DNA from 2 places in the Streptomyces sp. HSW2009 genome. Region 1 is predicted to be linked to the other one. Evidence: riboswitches for the same ligand, from Rfam matches in the RefSeq annotation. Region 1 holds a riboswitch; the other holds the start of a gene.
What was found. Region 1 has a riboswitch for glycine ahead of gcvP (aminomethyl-transferring glycine dehydrogenase). Riboswitches for the same ligand answer to the same signal wherever they lie in the genome.
Positions count from the first base shown of each region.

Region 2: it holds a riboswitch for glycine, as region 1 does, so the genes downstream of both, gcvT (glycine cleavage system aminomethyltransferase GcvT) here and gcvP (aminomethyl-transferring glycine dehydrogenase) in region 1, are expected to answer to the same signal.

Region 1 covers NZ_JBEHZD010000136.1:1,949-5,211, forward strand. Annotated here, with positions in the region: gene gcvP (aminomethyl-transferring glycine dehydrogenase) at 1-1,678, opposite strand, end outside; glycine riboswitch at 1,864-1,962, opposite strand; gene AAHZ94_RS13100 (PRC-barrel domain-containing protein) at 2,092-2,493, shown strand; gene AAHZ94_RS13105 (DNA polymerase IV) at 2,385-3,263, opposite strand, start outside.
Region 2 covers NZ_JBEHZD010001330.1:10,062-13,324, forward strand. Annotated here, with positions in the region: partial or broken gene AAHZ94_RS36210 (AAA family ATPase) at 237-899, opposite strand; glycine riboswitch at 1,407-1,525, shown strand; gene gcvT (glycine cleavage system aminomethyltransferase GcvT) at 1,675-2,811, shown strand; gene gcvH (glycine cleavage system protein GcvH) at 2,984-3,263, shown strand, end outside.

The sequences.
Region 1 (3,263 bases):
CCTCGGCGAGCCGGTCCTCCAGCTCCTTGATCAGAGTCAGATAGCCCTGCGCCTGCTCGATCGGCGCGAACGGGTGCAGCGCACCGAACTCCGGCCAGGTGACCGGCTCCATCTCGGTGGTCGCGTTCAGCTTCATGGTGCAGGAGCCGAGCGGGATCATCCCCCGGTCCAGCGCGTAGTCGCGGTCCGCCAGCTTGCGCAGGTAGCGCAGCATCGCCGTCTCGGAACGGTGCTGGTGGAAGACCGGGTGCGTGAGGTACGCGTCGGTACGCAGCAGCGACTGCGGCAGCGCGTCGGCCACGCCCGCGTCCAGCTCCGCCACATCGGCCTGCACGCCGAAGGCGCCCCACACGGCGGCCAGCTCCGCGCGGCCGGTGGTCTCGTCGCAGGCGATGCCGATCTGGTCGGCGTCGACCAGCCGCAGGTTGACGCCGGCCTCGCGGGCCGCGGCGACGACCTCGGCCGCCCGCCCCGGCACCCGCGCGGTGAGCGTGTCGAAGTAGGCGCCGTGCACGACCTCGACCCCGCCGGCCCGCAGCCCGGCGGCGAGCACCGTGGCGTAGCGGTGGGTACGGCGGGCGATGGCGGCCAGGCCGTCCGGGCCGTGGTAGACCGCGTACATGCCCGCCATCACGGCGAGCAGCACCTGGGCGGTGCAGATGTTGCTGGTGGCCTTCTCGCGGCGGATGTGCTGCTCGCGGGTCTGGAGCGCCAGCCGGTACGCCTTGTCGCCGTCCGCGTCGACGGAGACGCCGACGAGTCGGCCGGGCAGGCTGCGGGCGAACTTCTCGCCGACGGCCATGAAGCCGGCGTGCGGGCCGCCGAAGCCGATCGGCACGCCGAACCGCTGCGTGCTGCCGACGGCGATGTCGGCGCCCAGCTCACCGGGCGAGGTGAGCAGCGTGAGGGCGAGCAGGGCGGCGGCGACCGTGACGACCGCGCCGAGCTCGTGCGCCCGCTCGATGATCGCCCGCGGGTCGCGCACCGCGCCGGAGGCCCCCGGGTACTGGAGCAGGACGCCGAAGACGCCGCGCTCGGCGACCTCGTCCGGGATGCCGTCGGACAGGTCGGCGACCACGATCTCCACACCGGTGGGCTCGGCGCGGGTCTGGATCACGGCGATGGTCTGCGGCAGACAGTCCGCGTCGATCAGGAAGACGCCGTTCTTGACCTTGCCCACACGCCGCGAGAGCGCCATGGCCTCGGCCGCCGCGGTGCCCTCGTCGAGCAGCGAGGCGCCGGAGGTGGGCAGCCCGGTCAGGTCCGCGACCATGGTCTGGAAGTTCAGCAGCGCCTCCAGGCGCCCCTGCGAGATCTCCGGCTGGTACGGGGTGTACGCGGTGTACCAGGCCGGGTTCTCCATCACGTTGCGCAGGATCACCGGCGGCGTGAAGGTGCCGTGGTAGCCGAGGCCGATCATGGGCGTGACGACCTGGTTGCGGTCGGCCAGCGCACGCAGTTCGGCGAGCACCTCCGGCTCGGTCCTGGCGTCGGGCAGGCGCAGCGCCTCGGCGCTCTTGATCACGTCGGGCACGGCAGCCGCGGTCAGCTCGTCCAGCGAGCCGAAGCCGACCTGGGCCAGCATCTTGGCCTGTGCCTCACGGTCGGGCCCGATGTGACGCTCGTCGAAGGGCGTGCCGCGCTCCAACTCGGTCAGGGAGATGCGGTGTGCAGTCATCTGCGGAGGCCTCCTGGTCATACGACCTTCGGGGGCACCATGGCGCTGGTGCCCGAACGGCCTCCCCCTCTGTCATCGCGACCTGAGAGCTTCACCGGCCCGCATCGCGGCCCGGCTTTCACCGTCGGTGAGGACGGGTTCCGGGCTGATGCCAGTCCGTGACCCGCCCTGCTTTCCAGAGTGACCTCGTCCGTACGGTACGTGTGCCTGAGAGATTCCGGGGAGGATTTGCTCCTTCGGCGCCCCCGCCTACCTGCGGCGGAGGGCTCTCCCGCACGGGGTCGACAGCCACGGACCAGCCTACCAGCGACGTTTTCACCTGCTTCCTCTGCTTCCTCAAGTGGCCGGTGGGCATGATGTGCCCTTACGTAGGTGTCATAGGGCAGTCACGACCTTGCTGGAGGTGATGGACGGTGCAGACGGACACCGATCCGAGGCACTTGATAGGCCGCAAGGCGTTCGATCGCCACGGCACGAAGATCGGCACCGTGGACGAGGTCTACCTCGACGACGCGACCGGCGCACCCGAGTGGGCGGCGGTGCGCACCGGCCTGTTCGGGCGGGACGTCTTCGTACCCCTGGAGCCGAGCGAGGTGGTCGACGAGGTCCTGCGCGTGCCCTTCGACCGCGCGCTCATCAAGGGTGCGCCCGACCTCGGTGTCGGCCGGCACCTCTCACCCGAGCAGGAGGTCCAGCTCTACCGGCACTACGGGCTCGACACCTCGCGGCGCAGCGCTCCCACCCCGCCGCCGGACACCGGCTTCGGGCATATCGCCGGTTCGGACGAGGGGGGGGGGACGGCTTCGGGCGGCTGAGGCACCGGCCGGGACGCCACCGGCTCCCCCGCGTCACACGACGCTTCGGGGTCCGGCGCGGCGGGCCCTGTCTCGGGGCGGATCAGCGGCAGCGGCTCGGCCTGCGTGAGGTCCGGATCGTCGACGGCGAAGGTCCGCACCCGGCCCGGGGCCGACCACGGCTCCTCGAACCGCACGGTCACCCGGCCGACGCCGCTGCCCTGCACCCAGCCGGCGCCGTACTCGGCGTGCACGACGTCCAGCCCCGGCAGCCAGCGCCGGGGCGGCTCGGGTCGCTCAGGCTCGGCAGGGCCGGCGAGCGGCCCGGGTGCGCCGCTCTCGGCCGCTGCGGCCCCCCGGGAGCCCCCGGCACCGGCCTGCTCGCCCCGCCCCTGCTGCTCGCCCGCCAGCGCCTCGCGCTCGGTGGCCGCCTGGGCGAACAGGTCCTCCTGGGTGTAGTCGGCCAGCCCCGTGACGCCGACGCCGAGCAGCCGCACACCCTCGGCCGTCTCCACCGCGTCGATCAGCCGCCTGGCCGCTTCCCGCACGACCGCAGGGTCGTCCGTCGGGCCGCGCAGCGTCTCGGAGCGGGTGAGCGTCGAGAAGTCGTAACGCCGCACCTTCAGTACGACCGTACGACCCGATCTGCCGGCCGCCCGCAGCCGTTCGACGCACCGGACGGCGAGCCGGTCCACCTCGAACTGCACCCGGGAGCGGTCCGTCAGGTCCTCGTCGAAGGTGTCCTCGACCGACACCGACTTGGTGTCCCGCTCGGCGACCACGGGGCGCTC
Region 2 (3,263 bases), on a different contig from region 1:
TGCCGCTGTGCCGCTGTGTCACCCGCGGCGCAGCAGCCGAGGGCCCCGTGGCCCGCCGCCTCACCGGCTCAGTCGCGGGCGGCCCCGCGACCCGGATCGAAAGGCGCATCACAGGCGGTGCCGCACGTCGTGCCGCAGGCAGCACCGCACCCCGTACCGGAAGTCGCGTCGCACGCGGCGTCACAGCCGGCGCCGCAACAAGCCGTGTCCGAGGTCTCATCGGTCTCATCGGAATCGAAGGTGATCGCGGCCAGGGCCCCGGCCGCCGCGCGGTCCAGGAGCACGGTCGACGCGCAGCCCGGCGGCGGGCTGCCGGTCAGGGCGCGGGTGCGCAGCCGGGCCGCCGCGGCCCGGTGCCTGCGGAAGGCGTACGCGGAGACCCTGCGGCCCCGGGCCGCCTGCCCGGCCAGCGCAAGGCCGGGGTCCACGTCCAGCAGCACCAGGTGCAACGCGGCGCCGCGGCGGCGGGCGCCGCGGGCCAGCCAGTGGCGCACCCAGGGCAGGGTGCCGCAGTCGTGGACGACGACGCTGGCCCCGGAGCGCACGGCGCGGCGCAGCCCCGCGTAGTGCGCCAGGCGCACCAGTGGCCGGTAGACGGGGTAGCCGACCCAGCCGGGCATCATCCGCTGCCAGCGGTCCCTGGTGTCCTGCGAGTCCACCCGCCACACCGGGCCGCCGGCGGCGCCCCGGCCTAACAGCACCCGGCTCATCAGGGTGCTCTTGCCGCTGCCGGGCAGCCCGGAGACGACCAGCAGGTCCCCGGTGGCGTACCGCAGCTCCCGCACTGGACCGGGCCCGTCCGGCCGCGCCGCGGGGGGTGGGGCGACCGGCGCCGCGGGAGTGGCTGGGGTGGCGGAGCCCGCCCGGGCTGGTACTGCTGGGGCGGCCGGGGCGGCACCGCCTTCGTGAGAGCGAGGGGCCGCACCCCCCGCACGGGAACGGGGAACCGCACCACTCTCGCGAGAGCGAGGAACGGTGGTCGGGCGCGGGACCGGGCGCGGAGCCGAAGCGGCGAGTCCCGGGACGACGGGCTCCTGGGCAACGGGCGCCGGGCCCGCGGGCTCCACCCGGCGCCACCCCCCACCGCGCAGATCGATGACGGTCGGCCCGCGCCCCATCGGCAACGTCTCCCCCGGGTGCCGCTCGCGGTGCCGCACGGGTGGCGGCGGCAGCGAAGAGGAGGAAGCTGGAGGTGGTACCAGCGCGGGCACCTCGGGCCCCGCCTGCATGCCCTGACCCTGCAACGTGATCATCCTCCCCGAGCGCAACGGCGGCGGTCACCACGGTTCGTGTCCACCGAGTGTAAAGAAGAGGTAATGAACCCCACAGTGAATCGGATGCCGGACCGGGGGTCCATCGCACGGCCGTCCGTGTCATGATGTGCGCGCAACTGCATACCGGCCGCTCGAATCCATGCGGGAGAGTTCCTGGACCTGCGGTGATCCCCGCGATCACCCGCCGCCCGGGACGCCGAAGGAGCAAGTCCTCCCTTGAATCTCTCAGGCCCCGATACCGCGTGGACGAGGCAGATCTGAAAAGCGAGCCGTTCCTACGGCTCCACCCAAGGTGCAAGCCGGGCCCCACGCCAGGGGTCATGGCGAACCTCTCAGGTTCCGATGACAGATGGGGAGGATGTCCTCGCCAGCCCTGCCCACCCTTGGGAGTCCGCAACCGATGAGCAGCCTGCCCGATTCTCCGCGCCGCACCGCCCTGGACGCGACCCACCGCGCGCTCGGCGCCACCATGACCGACTTCGCGGGCTGGGACATGCCGCTGCGCTACGGCAGTGAGCGCGAGGAGCACACCGCCGTCCGCACCCGCGCCGGCCTCTTCGACCTCTCCCACATGGGCGAGATCACCCTGACCGGTCCGCAGGCCGCCGACGCGCTGGACTTCGCGCTGGTCGGCAACCTGTCGTCGGTGGCCGTCGGCCGCGCCCGGTACACGATGATCTGCGACGCCGACGGCGGCATCCTGGACGACCTGATCGTCTACCGGCTCGCCGACCAGACGTACCTGGTGGTCGCCAACGCCTCCAACGCCCAGGTGGTGCTGGACGCGCTGACCGAGCGCGCCGCCGGCTTCGAGGTCTCCGTGCGCGATGACCGCGACGCCTACGCGCTGCTCGCCGTGCAGGGCCCCGAGGCCCCGGGCATCCTGAAGTCGCTGACCGACGCCGACCTGGACGGGCTCAAGTACTACGCGGGCCTGCCGGGCACCGTCGCGGGCGTACCCGCGCTGATCGCCCGTACCGGGTACACCGGCGAGGACGGCTTCGAGCTGTTCGTGGCCCCCGGCGACGCCGAGCCGCTGTGGCAGGCGCTGACCGCGGCCGGCGAGCAGGTCGGGCTGATCCCCTGCGGCCTGGCCTGCCGCGACACGCTGCGCCTTGAGGCGGGCATGCCGCTGTACGGGCACGAGCTGACGACGTCGACCACCCCGTTCGACGCGGGTCTGGGGCGCGTGGTGAAGTTCGAGAAGACGACGAACGAGGGCCGCTTCGTGGGCCGCGAGCCGCTGGCTGCGGCGGCCGAGCGGGCCGAGCAGGCCCCGCCGCGCAAGCTGGTCGGCCTGATCGCCACCGGCCGTCGGGTGCCGCGCGCCGGCTTCTCGGGGGTGGCCGCGGACGGCACGGTGATCGGCGAGGTCACCTCGGGCGCCCCCTCCCCCACCCTCGGCAAGCCGATCGCCATCGCCTACGTGGACGCGGCGCACGCCGCCCCCGGCACCGAGGGCGTGGCCGTCGACATCCGCGGCACGCACGAGCCGTACGAGGTCGTCGCGCTCCCCTTCTACAAGCGCCAGCGCTAGCCGCCCACGGGCGCCAGCGCCAGCCGCTGCCGCCGGCCACGGCCGTACCGGGCATCCCTTTCGCAACGGCGCAATGGGTTCCGGCGGCTTTGAGCCGTTCCCCTTTGGGCCGTTCCACCCGTTTTCCCACCCCCTCGCACGAGCACGCCATCGCGTACAGGAGAATCAGGTCATGAGCAACCCCCAGCAGCTTCGCTACAGCAAGGAGCACGAGTGGCTGTCGGCCGCCACGGACGGCGCGTCGACGGTCGGCATCACCGAGCACGCGGCAGGTGCGCTCGGCGATGTCGTCTACGTCCAGCTCCCCGAGGTGGGCTCGGAGGTCACCGCGGGCGAACCCTGCGGTGAGCTGGAGTCGACCAAGTCGGTCAGCGACCTGTACGCGCCGGTATCGGGCGAGATCACCGAGGTCAACCAGGACGTCGTGGACGATCCATCGCTGGTGAACACGG